DNA from 3 places in the Mesorhizobium sp. M8A.F.Ca.ET.208.01.1.1 genome. Region 1 is predicted to be linked to each of the others. Evidence: predicted binding sites of a transcription regulator. Region 1 holds the regulator's gene; each other region holds the start of a gene.

What was found. Region 1 encodes PhoB, which activates phosphate uptake and scavenging genes when phosphate is short. Its sites were predicted from a motif close to TGTCATNNANCTGTCAT; they were not measured.
Region 2: a site for PhoB is predicted at 5,302-5,318, ahead of EN851_RS31675 (PhoX family phosphatase). Genes of this name have one in related genera too.
Region 3: a site for PhoB is predicted at 8,610-8,626, ahead of EN851_RS25290 (DUF1045 domain-containing protein). Genes of this name have one in related genera too.

The regions. Positions count from the first base shown of each region.
Region 1 is NZ_SRUT01000002.1:879,492-889,664, reverse strand. Features, by position in the region: gene pstC (phosphate ABC transporter permease subunit PstC) at 1-5, shown strand, start outside; gene pstA (phosphate ABC transporter permease PstA) at 9-860, shown strand; gene pstB (phosphate ABC transporter ATP-binding protein PstB) at 857-1,660, shown strand; gene phoU (phosphate signaling complex protein PhoU) at 1,686-2,393, shown strand; gene phoB (phosphate regulon transcriptional regulator PhoB) at 2,412-3,101, shown strand; gene EN851_RS14795 (ROK family protein) at 3,367-4,611, opposite strand; gene xylF (D-xylose ABC transporter substrate-binding protein) at 4,875-5,915, shown strand; gene EN851_RS14785 (sugar ABC transporter permease) at 6,057-7,409, shown strand; gene EN851_RS14780 (ATP-binding cassette domain-containing protein) at 7,420-8,244, shown strand; gene EN851_RS14775 (CHASE domain-containing protein) at 8,394-10,034, shown strand; gene EN851_RS14770 (YMGG-like glycine zipper-containing protein) at 10,171-10,173, opposite strand, start outside.
Region 2 is NZ_SRUT01000012.1:113,809-123,981, reverse strand. Features, by position in the region: gene EN851_RS31695 (ABC transporter permease) at 1-139, shown strand, start outside; gene EN851_RS31690 (phosphatidylglycerol lysyltransferase domain-containing protein) at 219-1,256, opposite strand; gene EN851_RS31685 (NAD(P)/FAD-dependent oxidoreductase) at 1,702-2,886, shown strand; gene EN851_RS31680 (hypothetical protein) at 2,878-3,102, opposite strand; gene EN851_RS31675 (PhoX family phosphatase) at 3,237-5,240, opposite strand; gene EN851_RS31670 (hypothetical protein) at 5,517-6,014, shown strand; gene EN851_RS31665 (response regulator transcription factor) at 6,242-6,904, opposite strand; gene EN851_RS31660 (sensor histidine kinase) at 6,901-8,292, opposite strand; gene EN851_RS31655 (hypothetical protein) at 8,460-8,801, shown strand; gene EN851_RS31650 (phosphatase PAP2 family protein) at 8,810-9,511, shown strand; gene EN851_RS31645 (DNA-3-methyladenine glycosylase) at 9,808-10,173, opposite strand, start outside.
Region 3 is NZ_SRUT01000006.1:251,503-261,675, forward strand. Features, by position in the region: gene EN851_RS25240 (ABC transporter permease) at 1-570, shown strand, start outside; gene EN851_RS25245 (ABC transporter permease) at 567-1,529, shown strand; gene EN851_RS25250 (SMP-30/gluconolactonase/LRE family protein) at 1,542-2,423, shown strand; gene EN851_RS25255 (amino acid ABC transporter permease) at 2,433-3,125, opposite strand; gene EN851_RS25260 (amino acid ABC transporter permease) at 3,129-3,794, opposite strand; gene EN851_RS25265 (transporter substrate-binding domain-containing protein) at 3,864-4,667, opposite strand; gene EN851_RS25270 (hypothetical protein) at 4,964-5,179, opposite strand; gene EN851_RS25275 (COG4280 domain-containing protein) at 5,176-5,931, opposite strand; gene phnN (phosphonate metabolism protein/1,5-bisphosphokinase (PRPP-forming) PhnN) at 6,066-6,695, opposite strand; gene EN851_RS25285 (alpha-D-ribose 1-methylphosphonate 5-triphosphate diphosphatase) at 6,692-7,831, opposite strand; gene EN851_RS25290 (DUF1045 domain-containing protein) at 7,863-8,570, opposite strand; gene iolB (5-deoxy-glucuronate isomerase) at 8,723-9,535, opposite strand; gene EN851_RS25300 (DUF3329 domain-containing protein) at 9,780-9,992, opposite strand; gene iolE (myo-inosose-2 dehydratase) at 10,057-10,173, opposite strand, start outside.

The DNA.
Region 1 (10,173 bases):
CCTGACCGATGTCCACAGCCGCATCGCTTCACCAAAGCCGCAAGCGCAGGAATGGCGTGATGATGACGCTGTGCGTCGTCGCCGCCGGCATTGGCCTCGCCTGGCTGGCGCTTATCCTCGGCGCGCTGCTCTACAAGGGCCTGTCCGGCGTCTCGCTGGCCGTGTTCACCGAAATGACGCCTCCGCCCGGCGACGCCGGCGGCCTGCTCAATGCCATCTACGGCAGCGTGGTGATGACGATCATCGCCGTGATCGTCGGCACGCCGATCGGCGTGCTCGCCGGTACCTACATGGCCGAATACGGCCGCTTCTCCAAGCTCACCACCATCGTGCGCTTCATCAACGATATCCTGTTGTCGGCGCCATCGATCATCATCGGCCTGTTCGTCTACGAGCTGATGGTGCGGCCGATGGGACATTTCTCCGCCATTGCCGGCGCCGTTGCGCTGGCCATCCTGGTCATTCCGGTCGTGGTGCGCACCACCGAGGACATGCTCAACCTGGTGCCGAACGCGCTGCGTGAAGCCGGCACCGCGATCGGCGCGCCGCGCTGGGTGGTCATCAAATCTGTCGCTTACCGCGCCGCGCTCTCCGGCATCGTCACCGGCATATTGCTCGCCATCGCCCGCATCTCCGGCGAGACGGCGCCGCTGCTCTTCACCGCGCTCAACAACCAGTTCTGGTCGAGCAATCTCAACGCGCCGATGGCCAGCCTGCCTGTCACCATCTTCCAGTTCGCTCTCAGCCCCTATGAGGAATGGCAGCAACTGGCATGGACCGGCGCACTCATAATCACCCTGACGGTTCTCGGCCTGAGCATTTTCGCCCGCAGCCTTACCGGACGCAGAGAGGACAGATGAAACCGATGTTGTCCACCGAGTTGAACACGCCCGAAGTGGCCGTGGATAAGGCCAAGATCGAGGTCAAGAACCTCAACTTCTACTACGGCCAGTCGAAGGCGTTGAAGGATATCAGCCTGTCGCTGCCCGAGCGCAGCGTCACCGCCTTCATCGGCCCGTCGGGCTGCGGGAAGTCGACGCTGCTGCGCGTCTTCAACCGCATCTACGAGCTCTACCCGAAGCAGAGCGCCGACGGCCAGGTGCTGCTCGACGGCCAGAACATCCTCGACCGCTCGCAGGATCTCAATCTCCTGCGCACCAAGATCGGCATGGTGTTCCAGAAGCCGACGCCGTTCCCGATGTCGATCTACGAGAACATCGCTTTCGGCGTCCGTCTCTACGAGAAGATCAGCAAGTCCGAGATGGACGGCCGTGTCGAACAGGCGCTGAAGCGCGCGGCATTGTGGACCGAGGTCAAGGACAAGCTCAACGCCAGCGGCCTCAGCCTGTCGGGCGGCCAGCAGCAGCGTCTTTGCATCGCCCGCACCGTGGCGGTGAAGCCGGAAGTCATCCTGCTCGACGAACCAGCCTCGGCGCTCGATCCGCTGTCGACCGCCAAGATCGAGGAACTGATCGACGAGCTGCAGGCCGACTACACGATCGTCATCGTCACCCACAACATGCAGCAGGCGGCGCGCGTGTCGCGCCAGACGGCGTTCATGTATCTGGGCGAACTGGTCGAATTCGACAAGACCGAGAAGATCTTCACGTCGCCTCGCGAGAAGCGCACGCAGGACTACATCACCGGCCGCTTCGGCTGATATCACGCATACGAGGACCAGGATCATGGCCGAACACACAGTCGCAGCCTTCGATGAGGATCTCGGACAGATCAGCAGGCTGATCAGCGACATGGGCGATCTCGCCGGCACGATGGTCGGCGGCGCCACCAAGGCTCTGCTGAATTCCGACAACGCGCTGGCACAGCGCGTCGTCTCCGACGACGCCATCATGGATGCGCGCCAGCGCGAACTCGACGACCGCGCCATCACCCTGATCGCCAAGCGCCAGCCGATGGCCGACGATCTGCGTCATGTCGTCGGCTCGATCCGCATGGCGGGCGACCTCGAGCGCATCGGCGACCTTGCCAAGAACATCGCCAAGCGCGTCGGTTCCGTCGGCCTCACCGCGACGCCGCGCGACCTGTCGCACTCGATCGATTCCATGGCGCAGCTGGTGCTGATCCAGGTGCAGGGCGTGGTCGAGGAATATGCGGCCGGCGATGCCGCCGCCCTCGCCAAGCTCAGGAATGACGACGAACGCATCGACGTCAAATACACCTCGGTGTTCCGCGAACTGCTGACCTACATGATGGAGGATCCGCGCAACATCACGGCTTGCACGCATCTCTTGTTCTGCGCCAAGAATCTCGAGCGCATCGGCGACCATGTGACCAACATCGCCGAGAATGCGTATTATGTGCTGACCGGAACGCAACTGCCCGCCAATCGTCCGAAGCAGGACGAGACGGCGATGTCGGCGCCGGCGGCTTGACGATAGGATGATCTGCCAATGATCGCGCCACGCATCATGGTGGTGGAGGACGAGGAGCCGCTCGGCGTGCTCCTCCGCTACAATCTGGAATCGGAAGGCTACCAGGTCGAGGTGGTGCCGCGCGGCGACGAAGCCGAGATCCGCCTCCAGGAGAATGTGCCCGACCTCCTGGTGCTCGACTGGATGGTGCCGGCTGTTTCCGGCATCGAACTCTGTCGGCGCCTGCGAATGCGGCCCGAGACCGAGAGGTTGCCGATCATCATGCTGACGGCGCGCGGTGAGGAGAGCGACCGCGTGCGTGGCCTTTCGACCGGCGCCGACGACTATCTGGTCAAGCCGTTCTCGACGCCGGAATTCATGGCCCGGGTCAAGGCGCTGCTGCGTCGCGCCAAGCCGGAAGTGCTGTCCAGCGTGCTCAAGGTCGGCGACATCGTGCTCGACCGTGAATCGCACCGGGTCTATCGCAAGAAGAGCGAAATCCGGCTCGGACCGACCGAGTTCCGGCTGCTCGAATTCATGATGCGCCATCCCGGCCGGGTGTTCTCGCGCAGCCAGTTGCTCGACAATGTCTGGGGCGAGACGATCTATATCGACGAGCGCACGGTGGACGTGCATGTCGGCCGGCTGCGCAAGGCGGTCAACAATGGCCGCATGCCCGACGTCATCCGCACCATTCGCGGCGCGGGCTACGCGATCAGGGAAGACTAGGTCGAGGGCGGCTACGCCCCTGACTTCGTCATCCACGAGCGGAGCAAGGAGCGAAGCGACGCGGCGCAGACCCGAGGATCGATGCCGGGACCTCGACGCGTCGCCGCAGTGCAGAATTCTGCACCGTTGCACTCTACGATCGAGGTCACGGCATGGATCCCAGGGTCTCCGCGACGCCGCTTCGCGGCTGCTCCGCCCAGGGATCACGACCTTGAGGGCGCTCGGCCAACCTCCAGCATTGGTGGTGATTCACCGGAGCGTTCGCTCAGGCCACGCTCTTCCCAGCACTGCCTCTCGCCTGCACGCCCGGCGCGAAAATCTCCTGGTCGACGAAGGTCAAGGCGCGCATGGCGCAGCCTTCGCGAATGAGCGGCAGTTCGTTCGGCTCGGTGTCGAAGGAAATCGATTCCGAATGCTGGCCGCCGGCGGTCTGGGCGATGGCCTCGCGCAAGGCCGGCTCGATCAGATCGAAGGCGGCGGCACTGACACCGACCATGGCGACCGGCGCCGGGTCGATCAACGCGAACAGGCTGCCCAGCCCATAGCCCAGCGCCTCGCCCGCCTTGCGATAGGCTTCGCGCTCCGGTCCGTCTTTCTCCCTTGCCGTCGCGGCGAGTGTCCGCATCTGCGCGTCGCTGACATCGGCGACCGGTTCGGCGTCCTCGCCAAGCTGCCTGGCATTACGCCAGATGGCATAGTTGCCGGCGTAGGCCTCGACGCAGCCGCGCCGCCCGCAACGGCAGAGCGCGCCGCCCGGGCGATGGATCATGTGGCCGAATTCGCCGCCCGATGAATGGGTGCCGGTGAACAGTTCGCCCTTGAGCACCAGGCCCATGCCGATGCCGTGCGAGAGCAGGATGGCGATGAAGTCGTCGCGGTAGCGTTGAGGGTCGCGCCAGCGCAACGCCACCGCCATCATGTTGCAGTCGTTCTCCATGGTGGCGGGGATGCCGAATTCGGCTTCGAGTATGTCGGCGAAGGCAATGTCCGTCTGCGGCGTGATCGGCGACCACAGCATGGCACGCGCCTTGGTGTCGGTGATGCCCTGGATCGCCAGCGCGATGCGGGCAACACTGCGGATATCGAGATCGGGGTCCTCGATGCGGCGGCGCACTATTGCCGTGCATTCGCCGATCAGCGCCTCGCGCGACATGGTCAGCGTGTCCAGCCGGCGCTGCTCCTCGGCGACCACCTGGCCGGCATAATCGATGACGGCGACGGATAGGAAATTCAGCGACAGCACCACGGTCATCACAGCCGCGGCCTCGGGGTTGAGGCCGAGGCCAACCTGCGGCCGGCCACGTTTGAGTGAGCCGGCCTCGTTCGGCTTGCCTTCGGTCAGGATACCTTCGCCGATCAGGTCGGCGGATATCGCCGATATGGTCGAGTGGCTGAGGCCAGTGGTGGCGGCGATCTCGGTGCGCGAGGGCTGACCATCCCGGCGCACGGCTGCAATCACCATTGCGCGGTTGCGCCGGCGCAGATCGTCGTGGCGGATTCCCACCGACATGCTTTCCCTCCCGGTTGCCGCGGTTCTTGATCCCCCTCGAATACCTCCGGCAACAGGGTCAAACACTGGCAGAAGCGGCCGGTGCTGTCATTTATTTATTGCGAGGCTCGAAAAAAATTTCTGGCACCTCAAAATCCATCAGAATCGATGTTGACAGTGTTCTGGCGATGGACCAGTGTTTTTTCGAGGCTCGAAAAAATAGAGCCTTTGTGCCGGCCTTCGGGCCAGTTTGGTCGCGCCATACGCGGCGCAGGGAGGATATCATGAAGAGATTCACAGCCGCCATCCTGGCGGGTGTCGCCATGTCGCTGACACTGGTGTCGGTCGCGCAGGCGAAGGACAAGGTCATCGGCGTTTCCTGGTCCAACTTCCAGGAAGAGCGCTGGAAGACCGACGAGGCCGCCATGAAGAAGGCGATCGAGGCCGCGGGCGACAAGTACATTTCCGCCGATGCGCAGTCCAATCCCGGCAAGCAGCTGACCGATGTCGAGAGCCTGATTTCGCAGGGCGCCAATTCGCTGATCATCCTGGCGCAGGATGCCTCGGCCATCGGTCCGGCGGTGCAGAAAGCGCTCGACGAGGGCATTCCGGTCGTCGGCTATGACCGCCTGATCGAAAACAAGGACGTCTTCTACCTGACCTTCGACAACAAGGAAGTCGGCCGCATGCAGGCCCGCGAAGTGTTCAAGGTGAAGCCTGAAGGCAACTACGTCTTCATCAAGGGCTCGGGTGCCGACCCGAATGCCGACTTCCTGTTCTCGGGCTCGATGGAAGTGCTGAAGGAAGCCATCGACTCGGGCAAGATCAAGAATGTCGGCGAGGCCTATACGGACGGCTGGCTGCCCGCCAACGCCCAGAAGAACATGGAGCAGTTCCTCACCGCCAATGACAACAAGGTCGACGCGGTGGTCGCGGCCAATGACGGCACCGCCGGCGGCGTCGTCGCGGCGCTGACGGCGCAGGGGCTCGCCGGCACCGTGCCGGTCTCTGGCCAGGACGGCGACCATGCCGCGCTCAACCGCATCGCGCTCGGCACCCAGACCGTGTCGGTGTGGAAGGACGCGCGTGAACTCGGCAAGAACGCCGCCGAGATCGCCTCGCAGCTCGCCGACGGCAAGAAGATGACCGACATCGCCGGCGTGAAGGACTTCACGACGCCTGGCGGCAACACCGTCAAGTCGCTGTTCCTGACCCCGGTCGCCATCACCAAGGATAATCTCAACCTCGTCATCGACGCCGGCTGGATCAAGAAGGACGAAGTCTGCGCGGGCGTCGCCGCCGGCAGCGTTGCGGCCTGCAACTGAGTTTGACCGCTTGAAGAAATGAAGGCGCCGCGGCCCAAAGCCGCGGCGTTTTCTCAAAAAGATTTGTGTTTCCGCATCACGCGGATAGCTTCTAGGCTGGCTTCGGCATCCGCGTAGACGGCCAGCCGGTTGGAGGAAATCATGACCGATACGACGTCCAACCCGCAGGCCGATACCGCGCGCGCCTCGGAACTCGGCGCGGTCGCCCGGTTCCTGAAGGCGACCGAGATCGACACCCGCATGCTCGGCATGATCGGCGCCCTGCTGCTGATCTGGGTCGCGCTGCATGTGATTTCGAGCCTGCGTCTCGGCGTCAATCCGCTCGATTTCGACAGCCGCACGTTTCTCACGCCGCGCAATCTGTGGAACCTGTCGGTGCAGACGTCCGCGGTCGCCATCATGGCCTGTGGCATGGTGCTGGTCATCGTCATGCGCAACATCGACCTGTCCGTCGGTTCCGCCGAGGGCCTGATCGGCATGGTCATGGGTTTTGCGCAGGTGCATTTCCTGGTTCGGTTCGTGGGGCTTGAACTCGGCAACCCATGGATCTGGGTCCTGGCTCTGGTCATCGGCCTGGCGCTCGGCCTTTTGATCGGCGCCTTCCAGGGCTTCGTCATTGCCTATCTCGAAGTGCCGGCCTTCATCGTCACGCTGGGCGGCCTGCTGGTCTGGCGCGGCGCCGCCTGGTGGGTCACGTCAGGCCAGACGGTGGCACCGCTCGACGCCACCTTCCAGCTGATGGGTGGCGGCCCGGCCGGATCGATCGGCGCCACCTGGAGCTGGGTCGTGGGCATCGTCGCCTGCCTGGCCGTCGTGTTCGCGCTGTTCAACGGGCGCGTGCAGCGCAAGCGCTTCCGCTTCCCGCTGCGGCCGGTCTGGGCCGAGACGCTGCTCGGCGCCGTCACCTGCGCCGTCATCATGGGCGCGGTCTGGCTGGCCAACTCCTATCCATGGCCGATCGGCATCGTGAACCGCTACGCGGCCGCCAACAACATCACCGTACCCGAGGGCGGCCTGTTCATCGCCCACGGCATCGCGATACCGGTGCTGATGGCGGTCGCCGTCGGCCTGGTCATGACCTTCATCACCAACCGAACCCGTTTCGGCCGTTATGTCTTTGCCATAGGCGGCAATCCGGAAGCGGCCAATCTCGCCGGCATCAACACGCGCTGGATCACCATGAAGGTGTTCATGATCATGGGCGTGCTGGCCACGATCGCAGCCGCCATTTCGTCGGCCCGGCAGAACTCCTCCACCAATGTGCTTGGCACATTGGACGAGCTGCTCGTCATTGCCGCGGCCGTCATCGGCGGCACGTCGCTTGCCGGCGGCTCGGGAACGATCATCGGCGCCATGCTCGGCGCATTGCTGATGCAGTCGCTGCAGTCGGGCATGGTGCTGCTCGGCGTCGACTCGCCGCTGCAGAGCATCGTCGTCGGCGCCGTGCTGGTCATCGCGGTGTGGCTCGATACCGTCTATCGCAAGCGGGTTTAGGGATACGATCATGGCTGACAAAACCGCTCCCGCAACTGCCCCCGCAACCGCCCCCATGGGCACGCCGCTGGTCGACATGCGCAACATCTCGATCGCCTTCGGCGGCATCCGTGCCGTCGACGACGCGTCGATCGACCTTTTCCCGGGCGAGGTCGTAGCGCTGCTCGGCCACAACGGCGCCGGCAAGTCGACGCTGATCAAGATCCTGTCCGGTGCCTACAAGCGCGATGCCGGCCAGATCTTCGTCAATGGCGAGGAGGCAGCGATCTCCAACCCGCGCGACGCCAAGAAATACGGTATCGAGACGATCTACCAGACGCTGGCGCTGGCCGACAATGTCGATGCCGCCGCCAATCTGTTCCTCGGCCGCGAGCTGATGACCGCCTGGGGCACGCTCGACGACGTCGCCATGGAGGCCGAGGCGCGCAAGGTGATGGGGCGGCTCAATCCCCGCTTCCAGCGCTTTAAGGAGCCGGTGATCAAACTGTCAGGCGGACAGCGGCAGTCGGTGGCGATCGCACGCGCCATCCTGTTCAACGCCCGCATCCTGATCATGGACGAGCCGACGGCGGCACTCGGCCCCCAGGAAACGGCACAGGTCGGCGAACTGGTCAGGCAGCTCAAGTCCGACGGCATCGGCATTTTCCTGATCAGCCACGACATCCACGACGTGTTCGAGCTCGCCGACCGGGTTTGCGTGATGAAGAACGGCCAGGTGGTCGGCACGGCACGCACCACGGACGTCACCCAGGACGAAGTGCTGGGCATGATCATCCTGGGCAAATGTCCTCCAGGTGCCATACCGGGGCCGGGGGCGCTGAGGATCGCCGCCTGAGGCCGGCCGCAGGCCGGCCAGGCCGCTCGGGCACGCCCCGTTGCCGTTCACGTGATATGCCAGTGATCACGATGGCTTGGCCTGACCATTGTGTTGGCCCGGCGAGTTGCCCATAAAGGTCCTGTTTTGCTCATGGACCGCATCATCCGTTGAAGAAGCTTTTTCCAATCGTCGCGTTCATAGCCGTTGCATTGATCAGCATGACCATGGCGGGGTTCGCTTATTTCGCGACGCAGGAGGCCGCCCGCATTAAGTTCGAAGGGGCGGCCGATGACGCCCTCAACCGGATCGAGAGCCGCATCGACCTGCATCTGTCGCTGTTGCGCTCGACACAGGCCCTGTTCGATGCGCGCAACGGCGATATTTCCCAGAGCGAGTTCAAGGCCTTCTTCAAGGCGCTGGATATCGACAGCAATTTTGCCGGCCTGCGCGGCATCGGCTTCCTGCGGCTGGTCAAGACGGGCGACGAAGCCGCAGTGGAGCGCGACATCCTCCACGATTTCGGCGCCAGCCATCCGGTCTATCCGGATACGACGCAGCCCTGGCGCACGCCGATAGCCCTTTTCGAGCCGCTGGATCCGTCCAACCAGGCCAGCATCGGCTATGACATGTTCAGCGAGCCGGTGCGGCGCGTGGCGATCGAAAAGGCGATGGCCGACGACCAGCAGCATGCAAGCGGGCTGGTGCAGCTCGGCCAGGGCACGGGCGTCGCGCAGACCTTCACCGGGTTCCTGGTCTTCGTGCGGCTCAATGTAGAAACGGCGCCGGAGGTCATCAACGCATCGCGATCCTCGACCGCCGGCTTTCTCTATGCCGCCTTCCGGGCCCGGGACCTGTTCCAGATCGCGCTGAGCCGTGCGCCGCTGCTGCCGGTCAACACAGAGATTTACGACGGAGCGGTGAACGGCGACAATCTGTTGTTCCGCTCGGAGACGCCACCGGTTTCATCCCTGGGAGACCGGCTGCTGGTCACCCGCAAGATGACCGTGGCGGGGCGCCCTTGGACCGTTTTGTTCAGGCCGACCAGCGCCTTCTCGCAACCCTCGTCGCGCGCCATCCCCGTCATGCTGGGACTGTTCGGCCTGCTCCTGGCCGGTGCCATCGCGCTGGTGGCGCGCTACCAGGAGCGGGCCTATGACGCCGTATCGGCCTTGCATGAGACAACGGAAAAGAGCCTGCTCGAAAAGGACCTGATGCTGCAGGAGATGAAGCATCGCATCAAGAACTCGATCACCAGGGTGCTGGCGATCGCGCGGCAGACGGCGTCGCGGGCCACCGACGTCAATGAGTTCTCCGCTTCCTTCTCGGCCAGGCTGCAGGCGATGGCCGCCTCGCAGGATATGCTGACGCGCTCGCGCTGGCAGAAAGCCGACCTTGCCGATCTGCTGCGAATCGAGCTCGGCCAGGTGTTCGGCAAGGAACTGCCGGAGGGTCTCCTGTCAGGCCCGGAGGTGCTGCTCGACGAAACCACGACGCAGGCGCTTGGCCTGACCTTTCACGAACTCGCCACCAATGCGCTGAAATATGGTGAAGCCGGCAATTCCGCCAATTCCTCCAAGGGAGATTGGGCGCTGAAAGTGAACTGGTCGCTGGAAGGGCGTGGGCGCGAGCGGATGCTGGCGCTGAACTGGCGGGAAGTCGGGAAAAACAGGATCGAGGCGCCGGCCGTAACCGGATTCGGCACCAAACTGATCGACCTCAACGTCACGCGCGAATTGCGCGGCACGATCAAGCGCGATTTCCAGGCTGACGGCCTGAAGGTGGAAATCAGAATTCCGTTGGTCGGCTAAAATCCTGCCGGTCGCCAGCGTCGAACGCTAAGAAAATCCGGAGGCCGGACATGGCCCCCGGATCTGTATTCCATCAGAGCGGTTCAGCGTTTCATGGAATCGCCGAACAGCGCCTGGAAATGCTTCGATCGCTGAATTA
Region 2 (10,173 bases), on a different contig from region 1:
CAGCGGCTTTCGCTGGAGTTTCTACGGCAAGGCCGACGTCTCGGTCGGCATCAGCCTCGGCATGACGCTGGTGTTCCTGGCCGCCTGCATCGCGATCGTCGCCTGGATCTTCCGGACCGGCTACCGGCTGCGCAACTGATCGGCTGAAGGCGTCCTGAGCCGCAGCCGAGATTTGTGAGATTCAGCGCAGGCCGGCCTCACCTGAATATCGGCGGATCTCAGATGGCCTTGACTAGCCGCAGCAGCCCCAGCATCTCGATGTAGGCCCCCTCGCGAAAAGCGATATAGACCGGCTCCTCGGCGCCATGGAAGCGGCGCTTGAATGCCGCCTGTCCCTGCAGGTTGAACCTGCGGCGGTTGATCCAGGGCGAGTCGTAGGCGCGCTGGAAGGTGTTGCGCCAGAACTCGCTTTCGGCAAATCCGCTCGGGCCGACATCGACCAGCGGCGACAGGCCGAGCGTCACCACCGAAACGCCTTCCTCGCGAAAGCGGTCGACGGCGAATTTGGTCAGGCCGACCTCGGCATGCGGCGAGGCATCGATATGCTTGCGCTTGAAGGCGGTGGTGTAGCCGATCACCTTGCCGTCGGCGAACAGCGGATCGAAGTCGAGCAGGGCGACCAGGTCGCCATCGGGACCGTGCAGGACGAAACGGCGCATGTCGGTGCCGAGCTGCTCGTAAAACGGACGGTTGAGAAAACCCATCTCCCAGCGCTTGACGATACGGTCGCCGCGCCAGTTTTGGGAGAGCCGGGAGATCTCGTCGAGATGGATCGTGCGCTTGTCCTCCTCGAACGAAAAGCCTTTCTTCAGCAGCCAGCGCTCGGAATAGCGCACGGTCTCGTTGCGCTTGCCGGAAAAATCATGGTCGGGCAGGACAAGGCGGGTGTCGATGCCCAGCCGGTTGACCTTGTAGCCCAGTCCGGCAAGGACCTGGGCGGTCTGTTCGCCGATCTGCACGAACCATGGGCCGCCGGCACGCTCGACGAAGCGTCTGATATAATCGGGCCGCTGCGCCGGCGCCGCCACCGGATCGCCGAGCGCGAAATGATGCCTCATCTTGGTGCCGAAGGCGATGTAGCCGTCGGCGTCGCCAAAATAGGAAAGCTTGCGCTGCGCGGCGGTGGAATAGGCGAGCGAGAAATCGCCATAGCGGCGCACCAGCGCCAGCCGCTCGACATGCGTCAGCGCCAGTCGCTCGACCTTGGGCGAGGCGCCCTCGAGGATGTTGTCGAAATAGATCCGCAAGGAGGGCATGGTCGAGATTCCGCGTGCCGTCTGCGGCGCCGCATGCCTTGAATGGCACGCAAGACCGCCGTGGCGCCTTGATTTCTAGCGGGAAGCCGAGTCGGTTACGGGTTCGAATTCCTGCATCGTCAGAAGAGGTCCACCAGCCCCCGGACCTCGAATCAATCACTTTGCCGCGACCTGGTTATCGCCGATGCCGCCGATATGCCATATAGGGCTGGATGTATTCGGACAGAAGCGGGCAATCGTTTCATGTCGTGGTTTTGGCCGCGGTTGCGCGATCCGGTAGTTTTCGCCCGGCGGCGGAATGCTCCGGGGCGAGACCACGGCTCGGCGCAGGCCCATTGAAAATCGGCTTCGATTTGCCGTTCGGGGCTCGGCGCGCGATCAAACTGTTACAGCGGCCTGCGAGCCTTTCGGGGTTGCCGCAAGGGCGAATGGGATTCGAGTGTGAATGGCTGACACGACACCCGGGACGATGATGGAGCAGTTGCTGGCGGTCGAGCCGGCGATCGTCATTGGCGCCGGCGCCGCGGGGCTGGCTGTCGCGCGGGCCTTGATGAAGGCCGGCGTGGCGACGGTGGTCCTGGAGAAGGAAAGCCGGCTGGCCGAGCCCTGGCGCCGGCGCCACGAACAGCTGCACCTCAACACCCACCGCGATCTCTCGGCGCTGCCCGGCCTTGCCTATCCCAAGGGTACCCCTGCCTTTCCGCACCGGGATGTCGTCATCCGCCATATGAACGATTTCCATGAGGCGAACCGTTTGCCGGTGGAGTTTGGCGTTTCCGTCGAGGCCATCATGTCCGGGGGCGACCACTGGATCGTGCGCACCAGCGCCGGCTCGCGCCTGGCGCGTCATGTCGTCGTCGCCACCGGCCGCGACAGGGAGCCCTACACGCCGCAATGGAAGGGCATGGAGGCGTTCAGGGGCCGGATCATCCATTCGGCCGATTTTGGCGACGCCCAGGCCTATGCGGGCAAGAAGGTGCTGGTTGTCGGCGCCGGCAATTCGGGCTTCGATGCCCTCAACCATCTGGCGGGCATCGATACCGCCGCCGTCTGGCTGTCGGCCCGCAACGGCCCCGTCCTCTTGCCCAAGCGTATCGGCAAGATCGCCGTGCATCGCCTCTCGCCGCTCATGGCGCGCTTGCCGCTGCGCGTCGCCGACGCGGTCATGGCGGTGACGCAGCGCCTGGTTTTCGGCGATCTCACCAAATTCGGCATGCCGCGGGCACCTGCCGGCGGCGCCAGCCGTCTGACTTCGGACTACACCGCGATCGCCGCCGACGATGGCGCCGTCAATGCCATCAAATCGGGCAGGATCCTGGTGGTGCCGGGGATACGCGAGTTCACCCGCGATGGCGTCATCCTGGCCAATGGCAGCCTGATCGCTCCCGACATCGTCATTGCCGCGACGGGCTACCGCACCGGCTTGGAGCGCATGGTCGGCAATCTCGGCGTGCTCGACGAGAAGGGCGTTCCGCTCTTCAACGGCGGCCAGGCCGATCTGAAACTGCCCGGCCTGTGGTTCACCGGCATGCGGCCGAGCATCCGCGGCTGCTTCGCCAATGCCGGCATATTGGCCAAGGCGATAGCCAGGCGCATCGCCGGTCCCGGCCAGCCGGGCACCTCACGCTGATTTCGGCTCCAGCCGCCGGAAGCCGACAGCCTCGGTCAGCATTTCCTCGTCGACCATGCCGGCATTGTGGAGGGCAAGCAAGGTGAGAGCCAATTCACGCGCCTCCGTGGATTCGGGATGCGCTTGCCGTCGGCGGCAGGCTTCATCGAAGACACGTTGCAACGTGGCCACTTCGTCAGGTTTGAGCAGGCCACGGTCGTAGATCGACTTGGGCATGGCGATGATCTCCTGATCACGATTTAGGGCGCCATGTGTAAATTGCCAATCTTTCCCGAGGCTTGAATGCAATGCCGCGCAAAAAAGAGGGGCCGCGGATCGCCGAAGCCCCTCTTGTTTTGTCTCGCTCGACGTCAGACGCCGATCTTGCCGCCGCCCTGTTTGGTGATCGCCACGACCGCAGGCCGTACCGGCATGTCGGGCTTGAAATCGGGCCAGCGGGTCGACAGGTCCTCATAATAGGAAGGGCGGCCAAACGCGTCCCAGTCCTCACCGCCGTCGCCCGGATGCTGGACGGCGACGAAGGCGGTCTGATCGTCCGGCGTAAACAGCGGGCCGCACATCTCGGCCCCGATCGGCACCCGGAAGAACAGTTTCGAGGTCGCCCGCGCCGATCCTTCCGTGTCAACCGCCCACAGGCCATCGGTGCGGCCGGTGGCCTTCGGGCCCTGGCCGTCGGTGGCGACCCACAGGCGCCCGGCCGAATCGATCGCGCAATTGTCGGGCATGCCGAACCAGCCATTGGCCGTCGTCGCGGTGGAGAAGGTGGCGCCGACATCGGCCACCGACGGGTCGCCGCATTTCAGCAGCACTTCCCACTTGCCCTTTGTGGCGGCGAAATCGCCGCCGTCCTCGACGATCTCGATGATGTGGCCGAAGGCATTCCCGGCGCGCGGGTTGGCGGCGTCGACCTGATCGGCCTTGCGCTTGGAATTGTTGGTCAGCATGACATAGACCTTGCCGTTGCCGGCATTGGGCTGGATGTCTTCGGGCCGGTCCATCTTGGTGGCGCCAAGCAGGTCGGCGGCGCGGCGCGTCTCGATCAGCACGTCGGCCTGGCCGGCAAAGCCGTTTTCCGCCGTCAGCGGACCCTGGCCGAACACGATAGGCATCCATTCGACCGAGCCGTCCTCGGCGAATCTGGCGACATGCAGCGTGCCGTCGTCGAGCAGGTCCTTGTTGGCCGCGCGGTCTCCGGCATTGAACATGCCCTTGGTGACGAATTTGTAGACATAGTCGAAGCGCTCGTCGTCGCCGAGATAGAAGACGACGCGGCCGTCCTTGGCGACGATCGATTCGGCGCCCTCATGCTTGAAGCGGCCCATGGCGGTGCGCTTGTGCGGCACCGAATCCGGGTCGTTGACATCGACCTCGACGATCCAGCCGAAGCGGTTGGGCTCGTTCGGCTCCTTGGCCAGGTTGAAGCGGTCGTAATGCGCGCCCCATTCATAGGCGCCTTCCGGGATGCCGAGGCGCTTGTAGTTGGCGGCTTCCTTGTGGCCTTCCGGCAGCTCGCCGGAGAAATAGCCATGGATGTTCTCCTCGGCCATCACATAGGTGCCCCAGGGCGTGACGCCGCCGGCGCAGTTGTTGATCGTGCCGAAGACTTTCGTGCCGGACGGATCGGCATTGGTCTTGACGCGGTCATGGCCGGCGACCGGGCCGGACAGCGCCATCTCGGTGTTGGAGGTGATGCGGCGGTTGAGCTTGCCGTCACGCACAACCTGCCATTTGCCGCCGTCCTTGCGGATCTCGACGATGGTGCCGCCATGCGCGGCCATCTCGACATCGACCTGCTCCTTCGAGAGCGGCGCCACCTCGGCCGCCTTCTTGCCGTCCTTCTCGACGATCTTGACGATGCCCGGGAACATCAGATGCGGGTTGGTGTATTCGTGGTTGACCACCAGCAGGCCATGTTCCGCCGAGCCATCGATCGCGATATAGCCGACATAGTCGTTGTTGTAGCCGAACTGCCTGGCCTGGGCTTGTGCCGACTGCTTGGTCGGATCGAATTCCGGCGAATCGGCAAACAGCGGATCGCCCCAGCGCAGCAATACATCGGCGTCGTAGCCCGGCGCGACATGGTGCTTGTCGTCGATGCCGGCCTCCAGCTCGTCGAACTTGAAGGCCGAGCCTTCCGCGGCGCGGGCATCGTCGGCGGCGATCATCGCCAGCGGGCTGACGGTGGCGGCGATCGCCGAGACGGCAAGCGAACCCTTGAGGAAACCCCGGCGCGAAAACCGCGCGGCGATAATCTCGCCCATCGTGCGGTTTTCGCTGGGATTGTTGGCCGGGCCTTCGTTTTCCTCGAGCAGGCTGGTGCGGAATCGGGCGTCGGGGGAGCGATGTTCGGTCATGAGAGCCTCTGGCTGGATTGGCTGGAGCTTGTTGCCTGATCGACCGCTTTACAGTCGGCTGATCACATTTTCGTGACATGGTATCCGCGCTGCCGCTCCCCTCACGACATCGTTTTTCACGCCGGACCTCGGACTTTAGTCCAATCTTGCGCCTGCAAAGGTCCTGGAGGACAAACGCAACGGTCGGAGGTCGCTTCCGGTCACCACGTGTTTCGGCGATGTTGGTTGCACTGCAACGTTGGGGTGGGCGCGCCGGCTCAATCGACGGAGTTCAGGATGCACGGATCGATAACGGCCCGTTGTTGCCGGCTGGCTTTCGGATCGGCGGCGCTTCTGGCGCTGACCATCGCTCCCTATGGAATTGCCTTTCATGGCTTCGTGCCTGGAATCGAGGCCGCGACCGCACTCGCCGGCAAGGGTGGGGGTGGCAATGACGGCGGCGGTGGCGGTGGCGGTGGGAATAGCGGCGGCGGAAACGGCGGCGGCAACAATGGAAACGGCGGCGGCAACAACGGCAACGGCAACGGAAATGGCGCTGATAACGGTGGCGGCAATTCAGGGTCCGGCAAGGGCCAGGGCGGGAAGAGCAGCCATGTCAACGCCATCACCGGCGACGAGATCGACGTGGACGGCAACAAGATTACGGTTCAGCACCCCGACGGCATAACGGAAAAGATCGAGAACGGCCGTTTCAGGATGAAGGATGCGCTCGACCGCACGATCATCGACCGCCCGGCCACACCGGCCGATGTCAGCCGCCTCAAGGCCCTCTGAACCTTGGCCTTCTGAAATCTCGGCCTTCTGAAATCTAGGCCTTGTGAAGCTGGTCAACAGGCAACGACCGGCTTCACACGTCACCTCCGCCGCCCCCCGGCGGAGGTGACCTCGTTTTCGCGCTGTGTTCCAATGCTGCGATGACTTGGAGAATTCCAGGGAAAGCACGTAGCGCTTTCCCTGGCTGCGTTGCCGTAAGTCGGCGATTCCAACGACGCCGAACCGCTCTATGAGAAGTCCCTCTCGCGGTCGCGAAACTCGCGCATCATGAGGGCAGCCTCGGTGCGGTTCCGCACGCTGAGTTTCGAGAGCACCCCCGTCATGTGGTGCTTGACGGTCTTCTCCTGCAGCTCCAGGCGCAAGGCAACTTCCTTGTTGCTCAGTCCTTCCGCCACCAGCCGCAGGATTTCGGTCTGTCGGCCGGTGAGTTGCCGCAGTCGGTCCGCCACGCCGTTGGTGGGCTGCAGGGACTGCACATCGGAAAGCAGCCGGGCCGACAACATCGGCGAAAGATAGCTTTCGCCGGCCGCCACGTTGCGCAGGATATCGGCAAGCGAGCGCGATCCGACTCCTTTGAGGATATAGCCGTGCACCCCCGCGTTCAGGGCCTTGGTCACGTCGGCATTGGCCTCCGAAACGGTCAGCATGACGATCTTCTGGGCGGGATGGTCGGCAAGGATGCTTGCAACCGCGGCCAGGCCGCCGCCGGGCATGGAAATGTCGAGCAGCAATATGTCGGGCTGCACGGTCGAGGCGATGCGTTCCGCGTCCTGCGCGGTAGCCCCTTCTCCGACCACCTCGAAGCCTCCGATCTCCGAAAGGCTGCGTGTCACACCCTCGCGGAAGAGAGGATGGTCGTCGACAATGGCGATGCGGATGGCGCCCATCATGCTTGCTCCTCGACCGAAAGACGGATCATCAATTTCGTGCCCTTCGGCCCCGTCAGGGTTTCGAACTGTCCGCCAATGCTTTCAACCCGCTCCCTAAGGCCGGCCAGCCCCAACCCTTCGGCCCGGGCCGGATCGAAGCCCGGCCCGCCATCCGACACTTCGACGAAAAGCCGGCCATTTTTCATTCCCGCACGCACCGCCTGATCCTTGCCCCGCCCGTGGCGGTAGGCATTGTTCAGCCCCTCCTGCACGAAGCGATAGATGCTGATCTTTTCAGAAGCGCCGGGCTCGGGCAAATGTTTGGGCAGCGTAAGCGTCACCGACGTGCCCGTCCGGCGCTCATGCTCCTCGACGGCCAGCCGCAACACGTCCGCCGCCGCCGCCGTTTCTATCTGCGGCAGCACCAGGCCGGTGCAGATGCCGCGTATCTCGCGCATCGCGTCCTCCAGCGTCTTGCGAATCATGGCGACCTCGGTCGAGCGGCCTTCGCTGCCATGGCCGTCGCCGGTAAACACCGGGCTGTCCATGCGCAGCGCCGCCAGGGCCACCAGTTGGGCAGGGCCGTCATGCAGGTCGGCGCCGATCCGGCGCAGGTATCGTTCGTTGAGCGCCGTGGCGCGGCGGGATGCCCGCTGCACGCGCTGCCGCAAGGCGCTGTTCTGCGTCACCAGGCCCTGCAGTTCCGACACCTGGCGGCGCAGCGCCCCGCGCTGGTCGTCGATGGTGCGGCTGGCGCGCAGGACGATGCCCGACAGAAGCAGGAATGCCGTCAAGGTGGTGCCAGCCACGATCAGCCAGCTCGACAGCAGGGCGGAAGCCAGGGTGGCCTTGAAATCGCCGGCGAGCTCGTAGAATTCGGTGACGGCGACCACGTCGCCGGACCAGGGTTCGCGCACCGGATTGTAGATTTCGAGCAACGGCACACCCGCGGCCCGCTCCTTGTCTTCGTCCTCGTCGAACGTATCGAACTGGGCCATGACGCTACCCTGGAAGGCGGAACGCAGATTTTTGTTCAGCTCGAAGCGGCGGCCGATCAAATCCGCGTCCTTCGCGTAGAGCACCGTGCCGTCGCGGCGCCAGAGCCTGAACGACGCCAGGCGTTTGCCGAGCGCGCCCTGGCCGAGTGTCTCGTCGAGCGCCTGTTTGACGGATTCGCTGAGCTCCTCGCTCTTGCGCAGGTCGGGCAGCAGCGGCGCAATCACACTGTCGACATAAAGCGCCGTCGTGGCGGCCGAATTGCGAATGACGCCGTCCCGGATCTGCGTCGTCACCCAAGTCCCCACGATCAGCATGACGACCAGCAGCCCAAAGCCGCCGGCAACGACGAATTGCAGGGCAAGGGAAAGCTCGCTCCAGCGCCGCGCCAAGTTCTGAAGAATACGAATCATGGTCCCCTGACCGCCCTTCTATCGATATGCTGGGCGATTCCAGCACATTGAGCTTCAGTCTCGCCGTTGCCAAGACCTTCGTTGCAACGACCTCGCTTGACGTCTCGGCGCGCTTCGGAAACAAGGTCCGCGATATCAGGCGAAAGCCACTTCGAGGGGGACGGACGTTGAGTTTTTCGGGATTGCTGCAGCTGGGTTTTTCAACGGTGATCTTCCTGCTGGCGGCGACCGCCGCCAAGCAATGGGGACTGGCGCCGAGCCTGGGCAAGATCCTGCTGACGCTGGCGCTCTATTCGCTGGGCAATCTGATCATGCTGCGGCTGATCCGCGAGTTCGGCATGTCGGTGTCGTTCAGCCTTTCGGCGGTCATCCAGCTGGTCTCGGTCAATGTCGTGGCGCTGGTGTTCTTCGGCGAGCGCGTCAACGCGCTGCAGGCGACCGGCATCATGCTGGCGATCGCCGCCGTGGCGCTGATCACCCTTGGGCCCTATCTGCAAGGGCGGTTATAACCGTGCCGATGAAAAACGCTGCGAAAACGCTGCTCAACCGGGTCGAATTCCCGGTGCTGCTGGCCGGACTGGTCATCGCTGGTGGGCTGTGGGCGTTCGAGGAATTGATGGAGGTGGCGCGGGCCACCACGCCGCACGCCTTCGATACCGAGATACTTCTCGCTTTCCGCCAGCCGGGCCAGCCCGGCCTTCCCATCGGTCCGTCATGGCTGGAAGGGGCGATGCGTGACATCACCAGCCTTGGCAGTACCAGCGTGCTGGTGCTGATCACCACCGCGACGGTCATATATCTGCTTTTGATCCGCAGGCGAGGCACTGCGCTTCTCATCTTCGTTGCCGTGGCGGGCGGCCAGCTTCTGTCGAGCCTGCTGAAAGTCGGCGTCGACCGGCCACGTCCGGAACTGGTTTCGCATCTGGTCAACGAGACCTCGCTCTCCTTTCCGAGCGGCCATGCCATGCTGTCGGCGGTGACCTATCTCACGCTCGGTTCGCTGGCGGCACGCTTCCTGCCAGGCCGAACCACCAAGGTCTACGTGTTGTTCCTGGCGGTGCTGACGACGGTGCTGGTCGGCGTCAGCCGCGTCTATCTGGGCGTCCACTGGCCGTCCGATGTGCTGGCGGGCTGGTGTGCAGGCTTCGCCTGGGCGATGCTATGCTGGTTGGTGGCGAGGGTTCTGCAACGGCGCCAGGCGGTGAGCGACGATGCCTGACCCCACCGTCAGATCAACCTGTTGATGAGGTGCCCACCACAGCCCGCCAGCGCCAAAGCCATCGGTAGCAAGCCTGCTGATGTCATCAAGATCTTGAAAACGTTCAACCTCGTTATCCCCTGCCCCGAATGTGCGGCACCTTAGGCTGAAATCCTCGGAAAGTATCGAGAAATGGACAATCAGGCGAAGACGCTAACGTGCCGCAAGCGTCAAGCGGCCGCTGGTGACCTATGCCGCGTCGATCCGCGATGCGCGGGCGCAGCTGGCGGGAAAACAAGAGGCGGAGCAACCGTCGCTCAACGGTTGAGCGATGCCGGGCCGCTGACGAAAGGACTTTCCTTCAGGTAAAAGCGAAGCAGGCGGTCCGCGTCCTTCGAAATGCCGATCCTGATGCCCTGTCCGATCGCGCCCGCCCCGAATTCATCGTGTGCGAGCCATAGCGGGCCTTCCCGGCAAAGGTCGAGCCCGTCGAGCGATCGATCGATCCGCAATGCCGCGGCCAGCCTTCCGGGCCCGCGCGCCAGGTCGCGCAGGCGCTCGACGCCACGGTTCAGCCGCATGATCGCGATGCCTTCCAGCGGCTCCAGTGCCCGGATCAGCACGCCGGTCCCGATGCCTTGCGCCTCGCTCGAAACGTTCAGCATGAATGAGATGCCATAGGC
Region 3 (10,173 bases), on a different contig from region 1:
TCGATCCTCAACGGCGTCGCCATGATCATCCTGCCGACCGACGGCGGCAGCATTCCCACATGGTGGGTCGGCTTTGCCTCCACGCAGCTCTTCGGCCTCACCAGTCCGGCCTGGATGTTGCTGGTCCTGCTGCTGTTCTGGTGGTGGTTCCGCGCCACCCGGGTCGGCATTTCGATCCAGGCAACCGGATCGAACGAAAAATCGGCCTTCCTGTCGGGCGTCTCCATCACCCGCGTCAATCTCGTCACCTACGGCCTGTCCGGCCTGTTCGCGGCGGGCGCGGCGCTGTTCCTGGTGACACAGACCGGTGCCGGTTCGCCGACCATCGGCAAGGACTACATCCTGCCTTCGGTGGCGGCGGCGGTCATTGGCGGCGTCAGCCTGTTCGGCGGCCGGGGCCATCTAGCCGGCACGCTGATCGGCGCCTTCGTGCTCACCCTCATCGGCAACCTCGTCTTCGTGCTGCATGTATCGAGCTACTGGCAGCCGGTCGCGTCCGGTGTCATCCTGCTGCTCTCGGTGCTGGCCAGTTCCGTCGCCGAGAAAACCGCAAGGGGCCGTGTCCAATGAGTGCCTTCCTCGCCCGCAACCGGCTGATTGTGCTCGCCTATGCCGGCATGGTCGTGCTGCTCCTGGTCACGGCGCTGTTCTCGCCCGGCTTCCTCTCCGTCTCCAACATGCGCTCCACCGTCGTGCTGGCGGCCTTTGTCGGCATCGTCGCGCTCGGCCAGACCTTCGTCATCATCGGCGGCGGCATCGATCTCTCGGTGCCATGGGTGCTGAATTCGGCGGCGATCATCATGGCGCTGCTGTGCGGCGGGCAGGATCTGCCGCTGGTCTGGGTGATGCCGCTGCTGCTCGCCGGCGGCGCCTTCATCGGGCTGATCAATGGTGTCGGCGTCGCCCGGTTCGGCGTACCGCCGATCATCATGACGCTGGCCACCAACGTCATCCTGCAAGGCCTGATCCTGGTGCTGACCGGCGGCTCGCCGACCCCCTCGGCGCCGGCGCTGATCCAATTCCTGTCGGTCGGCCGCATAGCCGGCTTTCCGGTCATCGCGCTGATCTGGCTCGCCCTGACGCTGGTGGCGACCGTGCTGCTCTCCAAGGCAGCCTTCGGCCGTCACCTCTATGCGCTCGGCACCAGCGCCACCGTGGCCGAATTCTCAGGCGTGCCGACGGCACGCACCACCATCCTGACCTATGTGATTTCGGGCCTTGCCGCCGCCTTCGCCGGCATGCTTTTGACCGGCTATTCCGGCCAGGCCTATCTCGGCATGGGTGATGCCTATCTGTTCACCTCGATCGCCGCGGTCGCCATTGGCGGCGCCTCGATCCTCGGCGGCAGCGGCCACTATCTCGGCACCGTCGCCGGCGCCATGGTGCTGACCATCCTCACCGGCCTGCTGCCGGCGCTCAACCTGTCGAGCGGCGCCCTGCTCGTCGTCTATGGCGCGGTGATCCTGCTCACGGTCTCGATCGGCAGCGAGGCCTTTGCCGGCCTCGGCGGCAGGCTGCGCAGGGGCTGAACGGAGGGAAGAATGGTCGAGATCACTTGTGTCGTCGATGCCAGGGCCGAGCTTGGCGAAGGCACGCTCTGGGACCCCAGGGCCGGCGTGCTCTGGTGGATCGACATCTGGAAGAAGCTGATCCATCGCTACGACCCCGCGACCGGCAAGGACGAGGTCTTCGAAACACCGGAATATCTCGGCTGCCTTGGCCTGCGCGAGAAGGGCGGCCTGGTGCTGACCATGACCAATGGCTTTCATTTCTTCGATCCGGCAACCGGCCAGTTCGAGGCGATCGTCGATCCGGAAGCACATATGCCGAAGACCCGCTTCAACGACGGCAAGCCGGACCGCCAGGGCCGCTTCTGGTCGGGCTCGATGTTCGAGGTGGCGGGACAGCCGATCGAATTCATCGGCGCGCTCTACCGGCTCGATGCCGATCTCTCCGTGCACAAGATGATCGACGGCATCGGCTGCTCGAACGGGCTGGCCTGGAGCCCGGACTCGAAGACCATGTACTTCTCCGACAGCCATGCGGGCGCGGTCTGGGCCTATGATTTCGACCCCGCCACCGGCGACATCGAGAACCGCCGCACCTTCATCGACATGACGGCAACAGGCGGCGTCGCCGACGGCGCCACGGTCGATGCCGAGGGCTGCTACTGGGTGACCATCCCTGTGACCAGCAAGGTCTGCCGCTACGATCCCGATGGCGAGCTGATGGAAACAGTGGTTCTGCCGACCGACCTGCCGACCTGTTGCGAGTTCGGCGGCAAGGACCTCGACATCCTCTACGTCACCTCTGCCGTCCTCAAGCGCCCGGCCAGCCATTTCGTGCGCCAGAAGAATCCGGGCGGTCTGTTCGCGCTCGACGTCGGCGTCAAGGGCCTGACCTTGCCGGCGTTCAAGGGCTGACGGCTTCGCTCAGACTGCCGACATGACCAGTGGCGTCTCGGTCCTGCGAGTCATTCCGGTAGCGAAACGACGCTCGAGGTAGCCTGCGTAGAGCGACAGCGGCCAGCACAGCGCGAAGTAGATCAGCGACACCGTACCGAACACCATCACCGGCTGGAAGGTCACAGTGTTGACCTGCGTGGCGGCCCGCGCAAGCTCGGTCAGGCCTATCAGCGAGGCGATCGATGTCGTCTTGACGATCTGCACCATGAAGCCGACGGTCGGCGGCAGCATCAGCCGCACCGCCTGCGGGATGATCACCAGCCGCAGCGTCCTGACAAAGCGGAAGCCGAGCGCCGTTGACGCCTCCCATTGTCCCTTTGGAATTGCCTCGATGGCGCCGCGAAAGATTTCGCCGAAAAAAGCGCCGCCATTGAGCGAGAAGGTCACGGCCGCCGCCACCCAGGGGTCCGGCCGGTAGCCAAGGAACGAAGAACCGTAATAGGCCATGAATAGCTGGATCAGGATCGGCGTGCCCATGAAGAACTGGATATAGCCCGCGGCCAGCCAGCGCAGCGGCCGCGCCGGCGCCACCCGGATCGCCGCCACCACGAGGCCGATCAGGCCGCCGCCGGCAAAGGCGATCAGCGCCAGAAGGATTGTCCAACGCGTTGCCAGAAGCAGGAACATCAGTTCGTTGGGGCCAAAATGGCGCAGGCTCATGATCTAGACCTTCCAGCGGAACATGAGCTTGCCGATGCCGGCAAAGAACAGGCTGGCCGCCTGCACCAGCACGAAATAGATGATGGCGATGACGATATAGACCTCGAAGCTGCGGAAGGTCTGCATGACGAGGTTGTTGGCCACCGCCGTCAGTTCTTCCGCGGCGATGGCGCCGACGATCGAGGTGCCCATGATCTGCAGGATGAACTGCGCCGACAGCGATGGGTAGACGGCGCGCGCCGCCGGCACCAGAACGACATGGCGGATGATGCGGTAGCGGCTGAGGCCGAGCGACTTGGCCGCTTCGATCTGCCCTTCGGGGATGGCCTCGATTCCGGCGCGCAGGATCTCGGTGGCGTAGGCGCCGAGATGGATCGACAGCGCCACGACCGCCGCCGTGTTGCTCGACAGTTTGAAGCCGAACAGCGGCAGCGAGAAGAAGACGAAATAAAGCTGGATCAAGAGCGGCGTGTTGCGGATCATCTCGACATAGGCAGCGATCGGCCACGACAGGAAGCGCGGCCCAAAGCTGCGTCCGACGGCGCCAAGGACACCGATGGCGGTGCCGAACAGGATCGACAGCGCCGCCAGCTGGATGGACTTCTCCAGGCCGCGCAGCAACAGGTCGAGATGCACCAGGATCGGGCCGAATTGCAGGGCGGTTTGCATGGGCATTCCGTCACGAGGTCGAGAAAGCGGGGCCGCTGCCATGCGCGGTCCCGCCGTGGAATGACGCGATCAGAAGACCGGCAGAACCGGCAGCGGCTGGTTGCGATACTTCATCGACAATGCATCGAGCGTGCCGTCGGTCTTAAGGGTGAACAGCCAGGTGTTGATCCACTGCCGCAGATTGTCGTTGCCCTTGGCGACGCCGATGCCGAAGTAGAAGGTCTTCAGCACATATTTCTGCTCGAAGGCGTCGCCGTTCCCGGCTTTCTTCAGGTAGATTTCGCCGTAATCGCCGCCTCCCATGGCGTCGATCTGGCCCGACACCATCGCCTGCAGCAGCGAGGAATAGTCGTCGAAGCGCAGGATCTCGATGCCCGGATTGGCTTCGGCGGCCTTGGTCAGCAATCCGTCCTCGCCGGTGCCGCGCGTCAGGCCAACCTTCTTGCCGACGAGGTCGGCAACGCCCTTGATCGAGGTGCTCTTCGGCGCGATCACCACCGCCGACTGGCCGGCATAGGGAATCGAATAGTCGATCTGGATGGCGCGCGCCGGGGTGATCGAGAAGATCGAGATCACCGCATCGACCTGCTTGGTCAGCAAAGCCGGAATCCGGCCCGGCGAGGTGACGGTGACGAATTCCACAGGCACGCCCAGCGCCTCGCCCATCTTGTTGGCGACCTCGATGTCGAAGCCGGTCGGTTTCAGATTGGCGTCGAGAAAGCCGTAGGGCGGCGTGGTTGTGTCGATGGCAACGACCAGCTTGCCGCGCGAAATGATCTCATCGACCGACTGTGCCGAAGCGATCGACGGCAGCAGCGCCGACAGCGCCAGCACGATGCCGGCTAGCATCGCGTCCCTCAGGAAAGTCCGCATGTTTTCCTCCCATGCATTTTCTGGCGCCTCGTGTCGATATCGACGGTGCGGGGCGCCTGGCCACCCGACGATTTGAAACAGCTCGCTCGCGGACATCCCTTGCAAACCGGAGAGTCAGCGGCTCCTCTGCGAGTTATAATGGTATGCTATTATAATATTATTTGTCTGTCCATGCGCGTTCCGCCAGGGGGCTTCGCGCATTTGATACCGGTACCATATTTTTCATTTTGGACGTGACGTCAAGGGTGCCGGGGCAAGACGATGATGATCCCCGTGGCGCCGCTGAAGCCTGTCCGCTACCGGTGAGCGTGGCGTGCGGCGCGGCGAACGCTTTGCAAAAGGATGGCAAGGCAGCCGACGAGCAGGAGGGCGCCGCCGAGCAGCGGCGGCAATGCGAGCAGCTTCACCCCCGCGGTAACCGCGGCCACAAGGACCAGCGCCAGCAGCGCGAGACTGCCGTCATCGACGAACATGCCGAAGAATTCCCTGGCGACAAGGCGAAGGACGTTCATCGGGCGAGCCCTCCGGCGGCTGTGGGATTGGTGCCGCGCAGCCAGCGCACCATGGCGAAGGATGCCAGCGCGACGATGGCGAAGATGGCGAGCAGAGCAAGATCGGCACCCGGCCAGTCGGCGCCGATGCCCTCGCCGGTCCAGAAGATGCCGAAGCTGGTCAGCATCAGCCCGACCACGAATTTGAGGGCGTTTTCGGGCACGCGCGCCAGCGGCCGGTGGACAGCGAGACCGACAAGCATCACCAGGACGAAAGCGGCCAGCGCGCCCATGCTCGCGTAAAATGTCTGCCCATGCGCGGCGCCGACAGCGATGACGATGAACACCACCTCCACCCCCTCGAGCAGCACCGCCTTGAACGAGGCCAGCCCGGCGTGGTAGTCGGCGCGCCGATCGTCAGCCTGCCGGTGCAGCGCGGCGGTTTCCTTGGCGAAGGCCGCCTCTTCGTCATGCAGGGCGATGACGCCGACGCTGCGCAGGATGGCTTTTCGCAGCCAGCGCATGCCGAACAGGATTAGCAGCACCCCGACGATGAACTGCAGCGTGTTGATGGGGACAAGCGCCAGCAGCGGCCCGAACGCCAGCACCAGGGCCGCCAGCACCGCCAGAGCCAGCGCAGCACCCGTCAAGGCCGGACGCCAGCTGCGTGTCACCCCGACCGCGAGCACAATGGTGAAGGCTTCGACGACCTCGACCAGGGAAGCGAGAAATGCCGCCGTGACTGTCGAGAGGATGGGTGTCAGTGTCTGCATCAAGGCTTCCTGTCTTGCTCGACCCTGATTCCCTGGGGGCGAATTCCCGGATCGTAGTCCAGAATCACCCTACGCGGCCAGCAGCCCAAAGCGTTCCGGCGGCAGCGCAAGCAGACGGGTGAAACTGGCCTCGATCAGATCAGCCCCGACATGTCGGAGAAGGCCATTGCTTTGCGTAGCAGCTCGGCGAAGCGCTCACCGGCCACCTCGCGCGGACCGCTGTTGTCGATCGAGGTGACGCCAGGGCCGGACAAGGTCACACTGGCGCTGCGCGCCAGCCGTGCCAGCACTTCGCCGCGCGACTCGCGGCCGCGCATCGCCAGCCGCTCGGCCAGCACCTGGGGCGAAGCGGTGATCTCGACGATCGCCAGATTGGCATAGCGTTCGCGCAAGGTGGGGATGACCGCGCGCGATACGTTGGCAACGGCGACGTGGCCATTGGAAACGGACCAGTCGACATCGGCGGGCAGGCCATAGCGCAGGCCATGCGCTTCCCAGGAGATGGCGAAGGCGCCATCGGCCTCGGCCTCGGCGAAGGCGGCGTCGGCCAGCGTGTCGTGATCCTCGCTCGCCGCATCGCTCGGCCTGGTGATGACGCGGCGAACGAACTCCAGCTGCGTCTCGTCGGCGAAAAGCGCCTTGGCGTAACCGATCACCGTGTCCTTGCCGGCACCGCTAGGGCCCACGACGGCAACAAAGACGCCATGACGGATCGGAAAGGTTTCGGCGGACAGTTCGCGCTCGATCAAGGCCGACACCATCATGCCACCCGGCGTCCCTGCCGCCACACTGTGCGCACGACCGGAACACGATCGTCGACGCGCACCCGCACCAGATCGGCGCGGCGTCCCTGTTCGATGATCCCGCGGTCGTCAAGGCCGACGGCCTGCGCCGGGTTCTTCGAGACCATGGCGACGGCCTGCGGCAGCGAAATGCCTTCGACCATGTCGCCGAGGAAGAAGGCCGACTGGATCAGGCTGAAGGGGATGTAGTCGGACGACAGGATGTCAAGCAGGCCGTCGCCGGCCAAGGTGCGTGCCGAAACATTGCCCGAATGCGAGGCGCCGCGCATGACATTGGGCGCGCCCATCAGCACGCCGAGCCCGGCGGCCTTCGAGGCCCGCGCCGCTTCCTCTGTGGTCGGGAACTCGGCGACCCTCACGCCCTGCTCGATGGCCTCGTCGACATGGGCCGACGTGGCGTCGTCATGGCTGGCGAGCACGATGCCGCGCTCCTGGCAGGCGGCGGCGATGAAGACGCGGTTCGGGCCTGAATTGCGTGCCGACTCGCCCATCCGCTTCTCGCAAAATTTCTTGAAATCCTGATCCGAGAGCTTCAGCTTGCGCTGGTAGTAGTAGGCGTAGGTTTCAAGGTTGACGAACTGGCGCTGGCCGGGCGCATGATCCATCAGCGACGCCAGTTTCACCCTGTCGTCTGTCTCGAAATTGGCGAAGGCCCTCAGGCAGTCCGGTGCCGAGACTTCGCAGCGCAGATGGATGAAATGGTCTGCCCGCAGCCGCTCCTGTTGGACACTGTCCTCGATCGCATCGGCCAGCTTGCGGATGTCGTCCGATGTCAGGTCGGCGTCCTCGTCCATGCCGACGCGGAGCGCATCGAGCACGGTGGTGATGCCGGCGGTCGCCACCTGCGCGTCATGGGCAAGCACCGCGGCGATCGGGTTCCAGCGCACTTTCGGCCGCGGCGCATAATGGCCCTCGAGATGGTCGGTGTGGAGTTCGACCAGTCCTGGAATGATGAAGTCGCCGCCCATGTCCTCGCCGGTCCGGGCCGCGCCGGCATCGATGCCGGCGATAAAGCCGTCGCGCAGCACCAGCGAGCCTTCGACGATCTCGTCGGCAAGAACGATGCGGGCGTTGGAAAGAACAGTTTCGGCGGTCATTGCGGCTGGTCCTTGCTTCTTCCGGCGCCTGTCAGGCGGTTTTTCTGGCCGGGCGGCGTCCAAGCGCGTGCTGGGACAGCACCATGAACGGCGCACCGGGTTCGAGTTCGACAAACAATGTCAGCGCATCCACCAGCACGGGCTGGCGCAGCACATCGGCGAAAAGGCCGTCGATCGCCGCGCGCAGGCGAGGGCTTTCCTGTGGGCCGGCCCGGCCCGACAGGGTCATATGGAAGCGAAAGGTCTCGAAAACATAGGGATAGCCCCACTGGCAGAGATTGCGAAACTCCGCCGGCTTCAGCGAATCCGGGCTGCGCCGCTCGATCTCGGCCTCGCTCAACGGCGCGCGAAACCGGTCGAAATCGCGCACGACGTCGTCGGCGAAGCGGTTGAGCGGAGGCAGCGGACCATCCGGCACCAGCGCGAAGAAGCTGTCGATCTGGCTGACGACCAGACGCGGGATCGTCACAACCGGCGTTGCTTCGGCAAAATGGTCTAGCGCCGCGCGCAGCGAAGCCTCGGTCTCGGTGGCAGCCAGGCGGAAGGGCGCCTTCAGCGTGGCGTGAAAGCCATAGCGGCGCGCCGAAGCAGTGTGGAAGGCCACTTCCGCCGCCGACAGGTCGGCCACGGCCTCAACCGGGCCGGTCGCGGCACCGAACGGGTCGCGGCCCAGCCAGTTGGCGGCGATACGCGCCAGCAGCTCGTCCTGCCTGGGGGTGAAATAGATGGCATAACGCATGGGAAGTCCTCGTCAGAAACGTTGCCATAGGTGATTTCCATGACGGATTGACGAAGCTTTGAAGGGTTTTCGAAGGCAAATCGACCCTCAGGGTCGTTAGCCGACGATTTTTCCCAACTGGACCAACAAATTCAACCGGAAACGCAGAACGGTCAGGCCTTCATCAACCATTCGTGCTCGGGCGCGTTGTGGAATTTCCACGTCCGCTTCGGCCCGGCCATCACATTGAGGTAATAGAGGTCATAGCCATGGCAGGCGGCACAAGGGTGATAGCCCTTGGGCACCAGCACGACATCGCCGTCCTCGATCGCCATGGCTTCGTCCAGCGCGCGCCGGCCATCCTTGTCGGCGTCGGTATAGACGCGCTGGAAGGCAAAACCCTGCGGCGGGTTGAGGCGGTGGTAGTAGGTTTCCTCGAGATAGGATTCAGCGGGCAGATTGTCCTGGTCGTGCTTGTGCGGCGGGTAGCTCGACGTGTGGCCGCCGGGCGTGATGACCTCGACCACCAGCAGCGAGTCGGCCGGCTGCCCCTCAGGCAGGATGTTGGTGACGTAGCGCGTGTTGGTGCCCTTGCCGCGCACCTCCTGGCCGAGATCGTCCGGCCCGATCACCCGGACCGGCAAGCCGCCGCCAAGGCCGGGCGCCGAGCATACCGCGAGTTCCAGCTCGGTATCGGCCGTCACCGACCAGTCCGATCCCTGCGGCACGTAGACCGACCACGGCTTGCCCTCGAAAGGCGACATGCGCTCGCCGAGCAGGCCGAGATCCTTGCCGCCGGCTTTTGCCGTACCCTTGCCGGTCACGAAGACCAGGCAGACTTCGCGGTCGTCCGACTGTCCCGAGGCGCTCTGGCCGGGCTTCAGCCGATGCAGATCGAAACCGACATAGGTCCAGCCAGCGCCTTGCGGCGTGACATGCGCGACGCGGCCATTGCCCTTGTCGGCTTTGACGAGCAGTTTCGACATTTTTGTCTCTCCTATCGCAAATCTTCGAGATCGGCCGAAGCCTCCCAACTTCGTCATCCTAGGGCGTAGCAGGAGCGACGTCCGTCGCGGAGACCCTAGGATCCATTCCGTGACCTTGACGATCGGCGCAGCGGAGCAGAATTCTGGACCGCCGCAACGCACTCACGTCACGGCATGGATCCTAGGGTCTGCGCCGCGTCGCTGCGCTCCTTGCTCCGCCCTAGGATGACGAAGCTCGGGGGCTTCATTCCTTCGGCTCGACCGGAGGCTTCGTCTCATCCACGGGCTTGTACAGATAAAAAAACTGCCAGACGGCATAGCCGGCGAAGCCGAGCGCGATGACGCCCCAGAACGGGGTGCCGGAGGCGAATTCGATCACCGACCAGATCACGCAGACCGCGACGACGGCAACGCGCCGCCACAGCGGCCGGAAGAACGGGTGTTCATAATCTTTCATCGCGCCATCCGAGAGTTGCTGAACCAGTTCTCAGATAAGCCACCGGTGGCGACCAATCCAGCCTTCAGGCATTCGGGAAGCCCTGCGTCTCGACGGTGTAGCCGGCGGCGGTCATCACCCGCATCAGTTCCTTATGGCCAACCTGCGCCATTTTCAGCGGCGGGTTCTTCCTGGGGTCCTG